DNA from 3 places in the Pseudarthrobacter sp. NCCP-2145 genome. Region 1 is predicted to be linked to each of the others. Evidence: predicted binding sites of a transcription regulator. Region 1 holds the regulator's gene; each other region holds the start of a gene.
The links. Region 1 encodes LexA, which represses DNA repair genes until DNA is damaged. Its sites were predicted from a motif close to TCGAACANNTGTTCGA; they were not measured.
Positions count from the first base shown of each region.

Region 2: a site for LexA is predicted at 2,405-2,420, ahead of NFU08_RS15020 (shikimate dehydrogenase). Genes of this name have one in related genera too.
Region 3: a site for LexA is predicted at 2,143-2,158, ahead of NFU08_RS14965 (shikimate dehydrogenase). Genes of this name have one in related genera too.

Region 1 covers NZ_BRCG01000021.1:35,432-39,974, reverse strand. The annotation lists gene NFU08_RS16680 (ATP-dependent DNA helicase) at 1-1,880, shown strand, start outside; gene lexA (transcriptional repressor LexA) at 2,030-2,764, opposite strand; gene NFU08_RS16670 (LysM peptidoglycan-binding domain-containing protein) at 3,088-3,504, shown strand; gene NFU08_RS16665 (histidinol-phosphate transaminase) at 3,578-4,543, shown strand, end outside.
Region 2 covers NZ_BRCG01000017.1:62,502-67,044, reverse strand. The annotation lists gene NFU08_RS15030 (MFS transporter) at 1-1,309, opposite strand, end outside; gene NFU08_RS15025 (IclR family transcriptional regulator) at 1,538-2,365, shown strand; gene NFU08_RS15020 (shikimate dehydrogenase) at 2,501-3,382, shown strand; gene NFU08_RS15015 (bifunctional sugar phosphate isomerase/epimerase/4-hydroxyphenylpyruvate dioxygenase family protein) at 3,382-4,543, shown strand, end outside.
Region 3 covers NZ_BRCG01000017.1:50,827-55,369, forward strand. The annotation lists gene NFU08_RS14950 (tripartite tricarboxylate transporter permease) at 1-459, opposite strand, end outside; gene NFU08_RS14955 (tripartite tricarboxylate transporter TctB family protein) at 456-1,010, opposite strand; gene NFU08_RS14960 (tripartite tricarboxylate transporter substrate binding protein) at 1,082-2,053, opposite strand; gene NFU08_RS14965 (shikimate dehydrogenase) at 2,280-3,152, shown strand; gene NFU08_RS14970 (IclR family transcriptional regulator C-terminal domain-containing protein) at 3,183-3,986, opposite strand; gene NFU08_RS14975 (3-oxoacid CoA-transferase subunit B) at 4,009-4,543, opposite strand, start outside.

The sequences.
Region 1 (4,543 bases):
CGGGCACCGGAAAGTCACTGGCCTACCTGATACCCCTCATTGCGCACGCCCTGGAAAGCAACAAGCCTGCGCTCGTGTCCACGGCCACGCTTGCTCTTCAGACCCAGATCGTGGGCCGGGACCTGCCCCGGCTGCTCAAGGCCATAACTCCTGCCCTGGACCGGCCTGTCAAAGTGGCCCTGGTCAAGGGGCGGTCCAACTATGTTTGCAGGCACAAGCTGGAAGGCGGCTTCCCGAGCGAGGAACCGTCGGAAGGCCAGCTGTTCAGCCTGGGCGAGGACACCAGCGTCCCGCACTTCGCGGCAGCCGTGGGCGGCCCCTCGTCCCAGCTCGGCAAGGAAGTGGTGCGGCTGCGGGAGTGGGCGGAGAAGACCGCCACGGGTGACCGGGACGAGCTCCTGCCGGGTGTCACGGACCGGGCTTGGCGCCAGGTATCCGTGACGTCCATGGAATGCCTGGGCGCCCAAAAGTGCCCCATGGCAGCAGAGTGCTTCAGCGAACTTGCCCGCCAGGACGCTGCCGAGGCCGACGTTGTGGTCACGAACCACGCCATGCTTGCAGTCAGCGCCTTTGAGGGGCTGGCGGTCCTGCCCGAGTATGACGTGGTGGTGGTGGACGAGGCGCACGAACTCCAGGACAGGGTTACCGGTGCAGTGTCCGGCCAGCTCTCGGTGGCCATGGTGCACGCCGCGGCCGCCGGTGCCCGCAAGCACACCGCCATCACCGTTGACGCCCTCAACGCCGCGGCCGCCAACCTGGAGCTCGCCCTTGCCGGCGTACCGAACGGACTGCTGCCCAACGGACTGAATGACGAACAGCTGGATTGCGTGGACCAGTTGCGCGACGCCTGCCGGGCCGCCCTCTCGGATTCGAAGGGTGACAGCAATACAACGCCCGACGGCGGCCGGCAGCTTGCGCGGTCCCGCCTGATGCTCATCCTGGAACTTTGCGAACGGCTCCTCGCAGCCCGGGAGAACCGCGAAGTCGTGTGGTTTTCCCGCGCCAGCTCCTTTGACCCCGCACAGGGGTTCTCCCCGCCGGATGACACAGCGCCGGCGTTGATCAACATTGCGCCCCTCTCGGTGGCCGGGAGGCTGCGGGAAGGCCTGTTCGCCGGACACACCGTTGTGCTGACCTCCGCCACGCTGGCCATCGGTTCAGCATTTGAACCCGCCGCCGGCGGACTGGGCCTGGTGGGTGAGGGTGCTCCCCGCTGGAAGGGCGTGGACGTGGGCTCGCCGTTCGACTACCCCAAACAGGGCATCCTCTATGTGGCCGGGCACCTGCCGAAGCCCGGCAGGGGCGCATCCCCGGAGGCGCTGGACGAGCTCGAGTCCCTGATCCGCGCTTCCGGCGGCGGCGCACTGTGCCTGTTTTCTTCCCGGCGAGCCGCAGAGGAAGCCGCCGAGGCCCTGCGCCCAAAGCTGGACATGACGGTTCTCTGCCAGGGCGACTCCACCATGACCGCACTGGTGAAGCAGTTTGCCGACGAGCCAGACACCTGCCTTTTCGGAACCATGTCCCTGTGGCAGGGCGTGGATGTTCCGGGCGGTTCATGCCGGCTTGTGGTGATAGACCGGATTCCCTTTCCGCGGCCGGACGATCCCCTCATGACGGCGCGCTCCCGCGCCGTGGCGCAGGCCGGCGGAAACGGCTTCATGTCGGTCTCGGCCACCCATGCCGCCATCCGGCTCGCCCAGGGCGCAGGCCGCTTGATCCGCTCTACCGGGGACAAGGGGGTGGTGGCAGTACTTGACTCCAGGCTCGCCACCGAGCGCTACGCCGGGTTCCTCCGGGGAGCGCTGCCGCCGTTCTGGTCCACAACGGACCGGAAGACGGCAATCGCCGCACTGGAGAGGCTGGCCGGGGAGAACGCCTGACGTCCCTTCACATGCCGGGGCTCCGGGAAGCCGGCACTGCGCAGGGCCGGATCTGCCCTAGGTGGATCCGGCCAGCGCAGCGCACGGCCGAATGTGCCTCGGACTGACTGTGTTGTGGGCTGGCCCTGCCTGGGGCCAGGAGCGGGCGGCTACAGCGAGCGGAGCACAGACACGACCTTGCCCATGATGGTGGCGTGGTCCCCGAGGATGGGCTCGTACTGGGTGTTCTGGGGGAGCAGCCAGGTGTGGCCGTCACGCTGCCGGAACGTCTTCACAGTGGCCTCGTCATCAAGGAGGGCAGCGACGATGTCCCCGTTGGCCGCGTCCGCCTGGCGGCGGACCACCACCCAGTCGCCATCACAGATGGCTGCGTCCACCATCGAATCGCCGGCCACCTTGAGCATGAACAGTTCGCCCTGGCCCACCAGCTGCCGGGGGAGCGGCATAACGTCCTCCACCTGCTGGTCGGCAAGGATGGGACCACCAGCAGCGATGCGGCCAACGAGCGGGACCATCGCGGTGTCCAGGGCCGTAGGCAGCTCCGTGACGGTGGCACCGCCGGCTGGAAGTCCGGCTGATGGCTGGCTGCTTGGCTTGGCCGCACCGCCGTCCAGGGTCAGGGGCATGAGGACTTCCATGGCGCGCGGACGCTTCGGGTCACGGCGGAGGTAGCCGAGTTTCTCCAGCTGGGCCAGCTGGTGCGTGACACTTGAAAGGCTGGCCAGCCCCACCGTGTCACCGATCTCCCGCATGGACGGGGGGTAACCGTTCTCATTGACGGAGCGCTGGATGGTTTCGAGGATTTTTTTCTGCCGTGGCGTCAGGCCCTTGGCGGTCCTCTTCGGTTGCGCGGTTGCCCTGCCCCCGGCGGCTGCTGCTGCCATATTCGCCAATGCCTTTCGGTGTCCGCCGGCCCCTCCACGGCCAGGCCCTGGAGGATCCCGCCCCATAATGTCAGACCCTGCTGATCGACTGTCCGGGTGGTTGTTCTTTCGTTCAAAACTAGGCCAGCCACACTGCTTTTTCAAACATTTGTTCTAGCGAGTCTCGACAATGTTCGTTGGTAGGTGCTAAAACAGAGAAAGCAAAGTTCGAATATATGTTCTACTGCGAACCCCGGCCATTCGAAGATGGCACCGGGAAGCCCCCAGAGGGGCGCGGAGCAGAACATCCGGGCAGCACAGTATGGTCCAGGAGGGCTCAGTTCATGTCAGCTACATCTGTTTCGCGGGGTTCACGTCCACAGCTGCTCTCAGTGCGGCAACTTCTCTCCCGGCCTGAAGAGCGGCAGCCGGAACGGCCGGCAGCCCTTCCGCCCCTGCGGTTGACCCGCCGCGGCCGCATCGTGCTGATCGGGATTCCCCTGGTGCTCCTGGCCGCCCTGCTGCTCTCACTGGCAGGCTTCTTCAACTCCCCGGCGAAAGCCTCCGACTCTGCTGCGGACCTTGAGACAACGTCCGCGGTCACCGTGACGGTCCAGCCCGGCCAGTCACTGTGGGGCATCGCGGCCACCGTTGCGCCGGAGCGCGACGCACGCGATGTTGTGGCGGACATCGTGCAGCTGAACAACCTGTCCGCAGGTGCGGTCTTCCCCGGGCAGCAGCTGTTCGTCCCCGCCGGCTGATCCGGCACATGCCGAGGGCGAACAGGATGCCGTCACATTTTCCGGCACCCGGCACGGGCACTAAACTGTTCAGGTGAATGACCAGCTAGAACGCCTGAACCGGCTTCCCCTCCGCAGCAACCTCCGCGGGCTTACCCCTTACGGTGCGCCGCAGCTGGACGTCCCAATCCTTCTCAACGTCAACGAGAACACCCATGGTGTTCCGGCGGACGTGCGGGCCGCCATCAGCGCGGCGGTGTCCGAGGCCGCCGCCGGGCTCAACCGCTACCCGGACCGCGAGTTCACGGAACTGCGGAAAGCGCTGGCGGAATACCTCGGCCACGGATTGGACGAGACCAACCTCTGGGCCGCGAACGGCTCCAACGAGGTGCTCCAGCAAATCCTCCAGGCCTTCGGCGGCCCCGGACGCACAGCGCTCGGCTTTCCGCCCACGTACTCCATGTACCCGCTGCTGGCCAGTGGAACGGACACCGAATACATCGTCGGTGAGCGCGCCGAAGGCTACGGCCTCAGCGCTGAATCCGCAGCGCGGCAGGTCAAGGAACTGCAGCCCAACATCGTCTTCCTCTGTTCCCCCAACAACCCCACGGGGACGGGGCTGGGGCTGGACGTCGTGGAGGCCGTCTACGAGGCCGGTGAAGCAAGCCAGACCATCGTCATTGTGGATGAGGCCTACCATGAGTTCGCCCACGACGGGACGCCCAGCGCGCTGACGTTGCTGCCCGGCCGGGAGCGGTTGATCGTGTCCAGGACCATGAGCAAGGCCTTCGCGCTGGCGGGGGCACGCCTGGGCTACATGGCTGCAGCACCCGAAGTCGCCGATGCGCTGCGCCTGGTCCGGCTGCCGTACCACCTCTCCGCCATCACGCAGGCCACCGCGCTGGCCGCCCTCCGGCACCGCGAGGCGCTGATGGCGGATGTGGAAGACATCAAAAAGCAGCGGGACCGCATCGTGTCGGAGCTGACGCGCATGGGCCTCAAGCCGGCGGCGTCCGACTCCAACTACGTCTTTTTCGGCGGACTTGAGAACCCGCACCGG
Region 2 (4,543 bases), on a different contig from region 1:
CGAGCTGCGTGGTGGGGGTCTTGTAGGACTCCTTGGCAGTCAGGGCGGAGATGGCCGCGATGCCGCAGATCACGGCGGTGAAGATGCTGATCTGGACCCAGCCGCCGGGCCTGATCCCGCCCATGGCCGCCACGATTGCAGGTGCGAACCCTGCCATCAGGAAGCCCAGCTGGGTGCCGATGGCCAGGCCGGAGAAGCGGACCTTGGTGCTGAACATCTCGGCGTAGAAGGACGGCCAGACGGCGTTGGAGGCTGCGTAGCCGCAGGAGAAGAAGCCGATGGCGGCCAGGAACATCAGCGGCACGCTGCCGGATTCCAGGCTGAGCAGGAAGACGGGCGTCAGGATGGCGCTGGCCACAGCCCCGTATATGAAGACGGGCTTGCGGCCGATCCTGTCAGCCAGCATGCCGAAGAGCGGCTGGGTGCCCAGGGCCACGAAGTTGGCGCCGACCACGAGCCAGAGCGTGGTGGTGCCGTCGACGCCCGCCACGGTCTTGGCATAGCTGATGGCGAGGGTGCCGAACACGGTGGAGACGGCGGCGATGAAGGCGCAGCAGATCACACGGAGGACGTCGCGCCAGTGGGCCTTGAGCAGGTCGGCAACCGGGAGCTTGGAAATTTGGGCGGTCTTCTGGGCTTCCTCGAAGGCCGGCGGCTCGTGCAGGGTGCGCCGGATGAAGAAGGCAACAACAACCACCACGGCGCTCAGCCAGAACGGGATGCGCCAGCCAATGCCGTACTTGATCTCGTCCGGGAGGGCCAGGACGGGGATGAAGACCAGGGCTGCGAGGATCTGGCCGCCCTGGGTGCCCGTGAGGGTCCAGGAGGTGAAGAAGGAGCGCCGGTTGTCCGGGGCGTGCTCAAGGGTCATGGAGGAGGCTCCGGCCTGTTCCCCGGCGGCGGACAGGCCCTGGCAGAGCCGGGCCAGCACCAGCAGGGCGGGAGCCCACCAGCCAACCGTGTTGAAGTCCGGCAGGCAGCCAATGAGGAAGGTGGAGGCACCCATCAGGAGGAGGGTGAACATCAGGACCTTCTGCCGGCCCACCCTGTCACCGAAGTGCCCCAGGATCACGGCGCCCACGGGGCGCGCCACATAGGCGAAACCGAACGTGGCGAAGGACATGATGGCCGCGTTCGCGTCAGCATTGGGGAAGAAGACCGTGGGGAAGATCAGGGCTGCTGCGGATCCGAAAATGAAGAAATCGTAATATTCGACGGCGCTGCCCAGGAAGCTGGCGAGGGCTGCCTTCTTCGGCGTCCCGGCCGGGGCGGCAATGCCTGGCTCGGCGGACGAGAGTGTCTGGCTCATGGAGTTCCTTAGATGTGACGACTTTGTCGCGGATGGATCAGGGGGGCTCGCGGCCGGCGCTGCCTTCAGGTGGAGGCGCGGCTCGGCATTGGTGCGGGATAACCCGGGCAGTAGCCACATGGTGGGAGCTACTTGTGCGATACAGCAATAGTGACTGTGAGTGCGGTCACCTGTCAAGAAAATAATCACTATCTAGAAATAACTCTCACTATGTGGGAGCATCGATCCATGAGTGTGAACCAAGCCACAGCGGACAACGACGTAACTGCTGACACCCCTCCTGAGGCCAAGGCGGCCAAAGCGGACCGCACGGACATGGTGGGGAAGGCCCTGGGCCTCCTGGTCCTTCTGGGCGATGAGCCGCGCGGGGCCAGTGCCGCAGAGATCTCCCGACGGGCCGAGCTGCCCTTCAGTACCACCTACCGCCTGCTGGGGTCCCTGACCCGCGACGGCTTCGTGGACTACGAACCGGACGGCCGCCGCTACCACCTGGGCCTGCGGATCTTCCAGCTGGGCCAGCGGGTCTCCAACCATCACGGCTTCGCCGGCACGGCCATGCCGGTCCTCCGCCGGGTCACCGAACAGACGGGCGAGGCCACCATCCTCAGCGTCCGCGACGGCCACCACCACCTCACGGTCAACAAGGTGGACGGTCCGCAGATGTTCCGGGTGACCAGCGACCCCGGCCACTTGGGCTCCCTCTCCACTACCGCCGTCGGAAAAGTGCTGGTTGCCTTTGCGGAGGACGCCGACCGCGAACGGCTGCTGGAGGATCTCCCGCTGGAGCAGCTCACGGAAAAGTCCATCACGGAGCGGGACGCCTTCCGCGCGGAAATCGATAAGGTCCGGCGCCAAGGATATGCCGTGATGGACGAGGAAAACGAGATGGGCATGCGTGCCGTCGCCGTTCCGCTTCTCAACTCCCAGGGCCACGCCTTCGCTTCCCTGGCAACGGCGGTCCCCGTCTTCCGCATGGGCCTGGAGGAACTGGCGGCGTGCGTCCCGCTGCTGCGTGAGGCGGCCGCCGAGCTTGCGGCCCGCCTGCCGCAACGCTGACTCGGCTATTTGTTCGTATGTGGAACAAGAGTGCGCTGATAGAACAAATGATGTACCGTAACTTTCAACACCGCAGCAGCAGCACCCGCCTGGCGCACTGCTCCTGCCCGGTGCCGTACCAAAGGAGCTGCACGGATGAGTAATCGAACTGAGTCCTACCTGGTGGGACTGGTCGGCGATGGTGTGATGCCGTCACTCACCCCGCCCATGCACGAGCGCGAAGGGGATGTCCAGGGCCTGCGCTACCTCTACCGGCCCATCGACCTCGTGGAACTCGGCCTTCCCGGCGACTCCGTGGGAGAGCTGCTGCGCAGTGCCAGGAACCTCGGCTTCAACGGCCTGAACATCACGCACCCCTGCAAGCAGCTGGTCCTGCAGCACCTGGACGAGGTGACGCCGGACGCCGTGCGGCTCGGTGCGGTCAATACCGTGGTGATCGACGGCGGCCGGTTCATAGGCCACAACACAGACTTTTCCGGCTTTGCCGCAGCCCTCTCCTCAGGACTTCCCGGCGCCAGGCTGGACCGGGTGGTCCAGCTGGGCGCCGGCGGGGCAGGTTCCGCCGTGGCCTACGCCCTCCTCACCGCCGGGGTCCGCCACCTGGACCTCGTGGACATGGACGCCGCCCGCAGCGCCGCCCGGGCAGCCGAACTGGCCGGCTTCTTCCCGGACAGCACCGTTGTGGCGCGCACGACGGCGGAGCTGCCGCAGCTGATGCCGCTGGCCGACGGCCTGGTGCACTGCACCCCCGTGGGGATGGCCGCCCACCCCGGCGTTCCGCTGGACCTGGAGCTGCTGGAGTCCCGGCACTGGGTGGCGGACATTGTCTACCGCCCCATCGACACCGAGCTCGTCCGGGGCGCCCGCGCCAAGGGCTGCGAGGTCCTGGACGGCGGCCGGATGGCAGTGGGCCAGGCCGCAGATGCCTTCCGCATCTTCACGGGCCTGGAACCCGATCCGGACCGCATGCGCTCGCACTTCCTGGAGCTCGTGGCCGCAGAAGAGGTGGCTGCCTGATGCGCACCGGAATCGCCACCGTCTGCCTCTCCGGCACCCTGAAGGAGAAGATGCAGGCCTGTGCCATCGCAGGGTTCGACGGCATCGAAATCTTTGAACAGGACCTGGTCACCTCGCCGCTGAGCCCCGGGGACGTCCGGTCCATGGCAGCAGACCTTGGCCTGGGGCTAGACCTCTACCAGCCATTCCGGGATTTCGACGGCGTGGCCCCGGACCTGCTGAAGGCGAACCTCCGGCGGGCGGAAGCGAAGTTCAACCTGATGTCCCGCCTGGGCATGGACACCATCCTGGTCTGCTCCAACGTTGCCACGGCCACGATCGACGACGACGCCGTCCGCGCCGAACAGCTCGCCCAGCTGGCCGGACTTGCCGGCGACCACGGCATCAAGGTGGCCTACGAGGCCCTGGCCTGGGGCAAGCACGTGAACGACTACGAGCACGCCTACCGCCTGGTGGAGATGGTGGACCACCCCAACCTGGGAACCTGCCTGGACTCTTTTCACATCCTGTCCCGCGACTGGGACACCGCACCAATAGAAAAGCTTGACCCGGAGAAGATCTTCTTCGTCCAGGTTGCGGACGCCCCGAAACTCACCATGGATGTGCTGTCCTGGAGCCGCCACTACCGCGTGTTCCCGGGCGAGGGGCAGTTCGAACTGGCCAAGTTCATGGGCCACGTGGTCCGGGCCGGCTACTCCGGCCCGGTCTCCCTGGAGGTCTTCAACGACGTCTTCCGCCAGTCGGATGTGGACCGCACAGCCGTGGACGCCATGCGCTCGCTCATCTGGCTGGAGGAACAGAGCGCCAAATGGCTGGCAGGCAGCGCGGAAGCCGCAGAGGGCGGCAGTGCTGCCTCCCGCCGTCGTTATCCCATGGAACTCGCCACGCTGCCCAAGGTCAGCGAACCGGCGGGCTTCAACTTCGCCGAGGTCAAAGCGGACGATACCGCCCGGCTTGAGAAGCTCCTGGGCCAGCTCGGCTTCGGGTTCGAGGGCAGGCACCGCACCAAGGACGTGCAGCTGTGGACCATGGGCCAGGCGCGCGTGATCATCAACGAGCAGGCGGCATCGCACGCCGAACCGTCGATCGCCGCCCTGGGGTTCGACGTCGATTCACCCGTGATTGCCTCGGCCCGGGCGCAGCAGCTCAAGGCTCCCGTAG
Region 3 (4,543 bases), on a different contig from region 1:
CACCAGCGCGAACATTTCCGGCGGCCCGAACTGGCGGGCGAATTCCGAAAGGGGCACCGCGGCGACCGCCAGGATGAGGATGCCAAAAAGCATGCCGAAGGCCGAGCCGAAGGCGGACGTCGTCAGGGCCAGGCCCGCCTGTCCCTTCAGGGCAAGCGGATAGCCGTCAAAGGTTGTGGAAATGGAGGCAGGGGTGCCCGGGGTGTTGATGAGGATGGCCGGCACCCGGTCCCCGAACTGGGCGGCCACGTAGATGGTCAGCAGCACGGCGAGGCCCTGGATGGGTTCCAGCGTCAGAGTGAAACCGCTGGCCAGAGCCACGGCCATGGTGGCAGTCACACCCGGGAAGGCACCCACGAGCATGCCCACCAGGATGCCCAGGCCTATGTAGAGAAGGGTATCCACCTGGAGGACGGTCATGATGCCGTCCGTGACGGGCGAGGCAGCGATCTGGATCATAGGTTCACCCGCAATGCGACGACAAAAAGGAAATGGAGGACGGCCGTAACGATGGCCGGGAACACGAGCAGCGGCCTCCAGCCCCGGCCGCCGTAGAGGGCCGTCAGCGCGACGCTCGTTGCGAACGTAATCAACCAGAACTGGAGGACGTTCCATAGCAGGAGGTAGCCCACCAGGATCACGGCCGTCAGCAGCATCCGGCCGATGCCCCAGCCGCTGAGCGGATCAGGGAGGTTTGCCCGGCTGACCCCGCGCAGCACGTTGACCACCACCTGCAGGACGCCGAGGACGATAAGGCTCCATGCGAGCATGGTGGGCCAGAAGGGAGGCCCGAGTTCCACCCGGACCCCCGAACGGATGCCCTGGGCGAGCACCAGGATGAGAACGCCGAGGCCTATGGTGACGGCGGCCGGAACCAGTTCCCTGAGCCGGTGCGCGCGGTCCGTGACCAGCACCTCGGACGCCGGGTGGATATGGGCTTCGGCGTGGTCCTGCTCAGGGTCTGTTGGGTTGAGGCCTGCCGGCGGCCCTGTTGCTGTGTGATCGTTCATTGCGGTTCCTCAGTAGGGGCCGGCCAGCGGAAGGCCGGCCGGCCCGTCTGCCTCGAAGTGTGTGCCCTGCGCTACTTGCCCTGCGCGAGCTTGATCCACGGTCCGTAACGGTCGGCTTCCTCGTCAAGGAAAGCCTTCATCTCCTCCGCGTCCTTGAAGGTAGGCACGAGGTTGGACCCTTCGATGACCTTCTTGTATTCCGGGTCCTCAACAGCCTTGCCCATGGCGGTGGAGAGCTTGCTGACCACTTCCTCGGGTGTACCTGCCGGAGCCATGATTCCCACCCATGAAGCGTTCTGCAGGTCGATTCCTTCTTCCTTGGCGGTGGGGACATCCGGGTTCTTTGGATCCCGTTCCTCGGTCAGCATGGCCAGGTAACGGAGCTTGCCTGCGTCCACCTGGTTCTTCTGCGTGCCGATCGCATCGATCGAGAAATCGACGTCACCGGCCGCCGCAGCAGCAACTGCCGGGGCTGAGCCGTCAAACGGGACAGATGTGAGTTCGATTCCGGCCAGTTCCTGGAGGCCCTGGGCGGGGGAATCCCAGACCGAGCCGACGCCCGGGCTGGAGTAGGTGACCTTGCCGGGGTTGGCTTTGGCGTCCGCGACGAGGTCCTTGAGCGACTTGTAGGGGCTGTCCACCGGGACAGCGATGGCACCGGGTCCGGCCAGGCCCTGGCCAATCGGCGCGTAGTTGGACGGGTCGATGTCGTAATCCTGGAACTGCAGGGTGGCCACCTCTACGCCCATCATCGAGAGGTTGTATCCATCCGGCTTTTGGTCCTTCAGCCAGTTGTAGGCCACCGATCCGTTGGCTCCCGGCTTGTTTTCGACGATGACTTCGACGCCCAGCTCTTTTTCCAGCAGCGGTGCGATGGTACGGGCCGTCAGGTCCCCCGAGCCGCCTGCGGCCCACGGAACGGTCAGCCGGATGTCCTGTGCAGGGAAGTCGGCTTCCGAACTGCTGTTGCTGCCCGAGGCGCAGCCGGTCAGCGCAAGCAACCCCGCCGTGCCCACTGCGAGTGATTTTAGAAGGGTTTTCACTACGGTTTTCTCCTTTGATACCCGTACTCCGACAAGGCTGCCGGCTGTCTTCTCCGACAGTGCGCCTCGCCTGGGACTTTGTGCGCATTACGAACATGTGTGCATAAAACGTACAGTAGTTGTAATCTAGTTCACATCGAGGCCCGGAACAAGGCCGCGGCCGAAATTGTGACCGGCAATCCGACCCAAGGACGCTTCGCACTGGCGGGGCCGGAAGGTGGACAGAATGAGTACTCCGGCGGAGTCGTACCTGGTGGGGTTGATCGGCGAAGGAACCACGCACTCCCTGACCCCCGCCCTCCACGAGCGGGAAGCCGACCATCACGGGCTGCGGTACATCTACCGGACCGTCGACCTGACCGTCCTGGCACGTCCGGCGGACGACGCGGGCACCCTGCTCTCGGCCGGACGCGACCTGGGCTTCAATGCTTTTAACATCACCGTTCCAGCCAAACAGGTTGTCCTTAGGTACCTTGATGTTCTTTCGGACGATGCGGCGCGGCTGGAAGCGGTCAACACCGTCCTTATCCGTGATGGCAAGTTCATCGGCCACAACACCGATTACTCCGGATTTGGCTCCGCCCTCGAGGAAGGCCTCCCCGGAGCATCCCTTGGACATGTTGTGCAGCTGGGCGCGGGCGGCGCCGGGGCCGCTACGGCCTATGCGCTCCTGGCGGCAGGAGCGCAGCACCTGTGCGTCCTGGACCTGGATCCCGCCCGGTCCCGGGAGCGGGCCGAGGCCCTCGCGCGGATCTTTCCGGACAGGAACATCGAGTGGCGGCCGATCGGCGAGATAGGGGATCTGATGTCCGAGGCTGACGGCCTGGTGCATGCCACTCCCGTGGGCATGCACGCCCACCCGGGCATGCCCCTGGACGGGGACCTGCTCCAGTCCCGGCACTGGGTGGCCGATATCGTCTACCGTCCGATCGAAACCGAACTGGTCAAGGCCGCCGGCGCCAAAGGGTGCCGTGTGCTGGACGGCGGCCACATGGCCGTGGGCCAGGCGGTGGACGCCTTCCGCCTCATCACGGGCGTGGAACCGGACCGCGCACGCATGAGGCAGCATTTCCTGTCCTTGCTCCGGCAGGGGAGCTAGGCGCGGGCGGCGTCCACCCCCTTGGGGCGGCTAACCCCGGGCGCTGAGATCGGCGGAGATGAGTTTCGCCGTCGCAATGATCTCCTGTGCCACCGAGGCCAGGAAGGCGTCAGGGTCCGGCTTGGCGGCCACGGACTGGGCCTGCAGGGACACGTTGACGGCTGCCACTACCCGGGACCTGTCGTACACAGGGGCCGCCACGGACATCAGGCCCAGCTCCAGCTCCTGGTCCAGCAGGCACCAGCCCTGCGCCCGGACCGTCTCAAGGACTGGCAGAAGGTCCTTGGCGGTGCCCAGGGCGCGCGGGGTCAGCGGCTTGATCTCGGCCGTGGCCAGGTAGGCCTTCAGGTCCGCCGGAGGCAGCCCGGCGAGCAGCACGCGGCCCATTGACGTTGCGTACGCCGGGAAGCGGGTGCCCACGGTAATGCCCACGTTCATGATCCGGCGGGTGGTCACCCGGGCGATGTAGGCGATGTCCGTCCCGTCGAGCACCGCCGCAGAGGTGGACTCCCCCAGCTTCAGGGACAGTTCCTCAAGGTGCGGCTGCGCCATCTGCGGCAGCGACAGCCCGGACAGGTACGCGTAGCCCAGCTGGAGCACCTTGGCCGTCAGCGCGAAGGTTTTGCCGTCCGTCCGCACGTAGCCCAGCTCCACCAGGGTGTGCAGGAACCGCCGGGCAGTGGCGCGCGTCAGACCGGTGCGGGCTGCCACCTCCGTCAGGGTCATCATCGGGTGGTCCGTATCGAATGCACGGATGACGGCGAGCCCGCGGGCCAGGGACTGGACGTACTGGTCACTGGCCTGCGGGGCACCCGCTGATGCTGCGTCGGTCATGGTTACCAATCCTAGGGCCGCCTCAGGCCGCGGCGGCCGCCTTGAGCGGAACCGGCACCAGTTCCTGGAGTTCCTCCAAAGTGCAGCCGAACGTTTCGCGGACGGTGATGCCGCCGGGCCCGGTGAGGAAGACGGCTTTGTCCGTGTACACGCGGGTGACGCAGCCGACGCCGGTGAGCGGGTAGGTGCAGGACTCCACGATCTTGGACGCGCCTTCGCGGGTGAGCAGGGTCATCATCACGAACACGTCCTTGGCGCCGGTGGCCAGGTCCATGGCGCCTCCGACGGCGGGAATCGCGCCGGGTGCACCGGTGTGCCAGTTCGCCAGGTCGCCGGTGACTGATACCTGGAACGCGCCGAGCACGCAGATGTCCAGGTGCCCGCCGCGCATCATCGCGAAGGAGTCGGCATGGTGGAAGTAGGAGGCGCCGGGGAGCTCGGTGACGGGGATCTTGCCCGCGTTGATGAGGTCCTCGTCAATCTCCTCGCCCCTGGCCTCCGGGCCCATGCCCAGCATCCCGTTCTCCGTGTGGAGCGTGATGTCCTGGTCCTCGGTG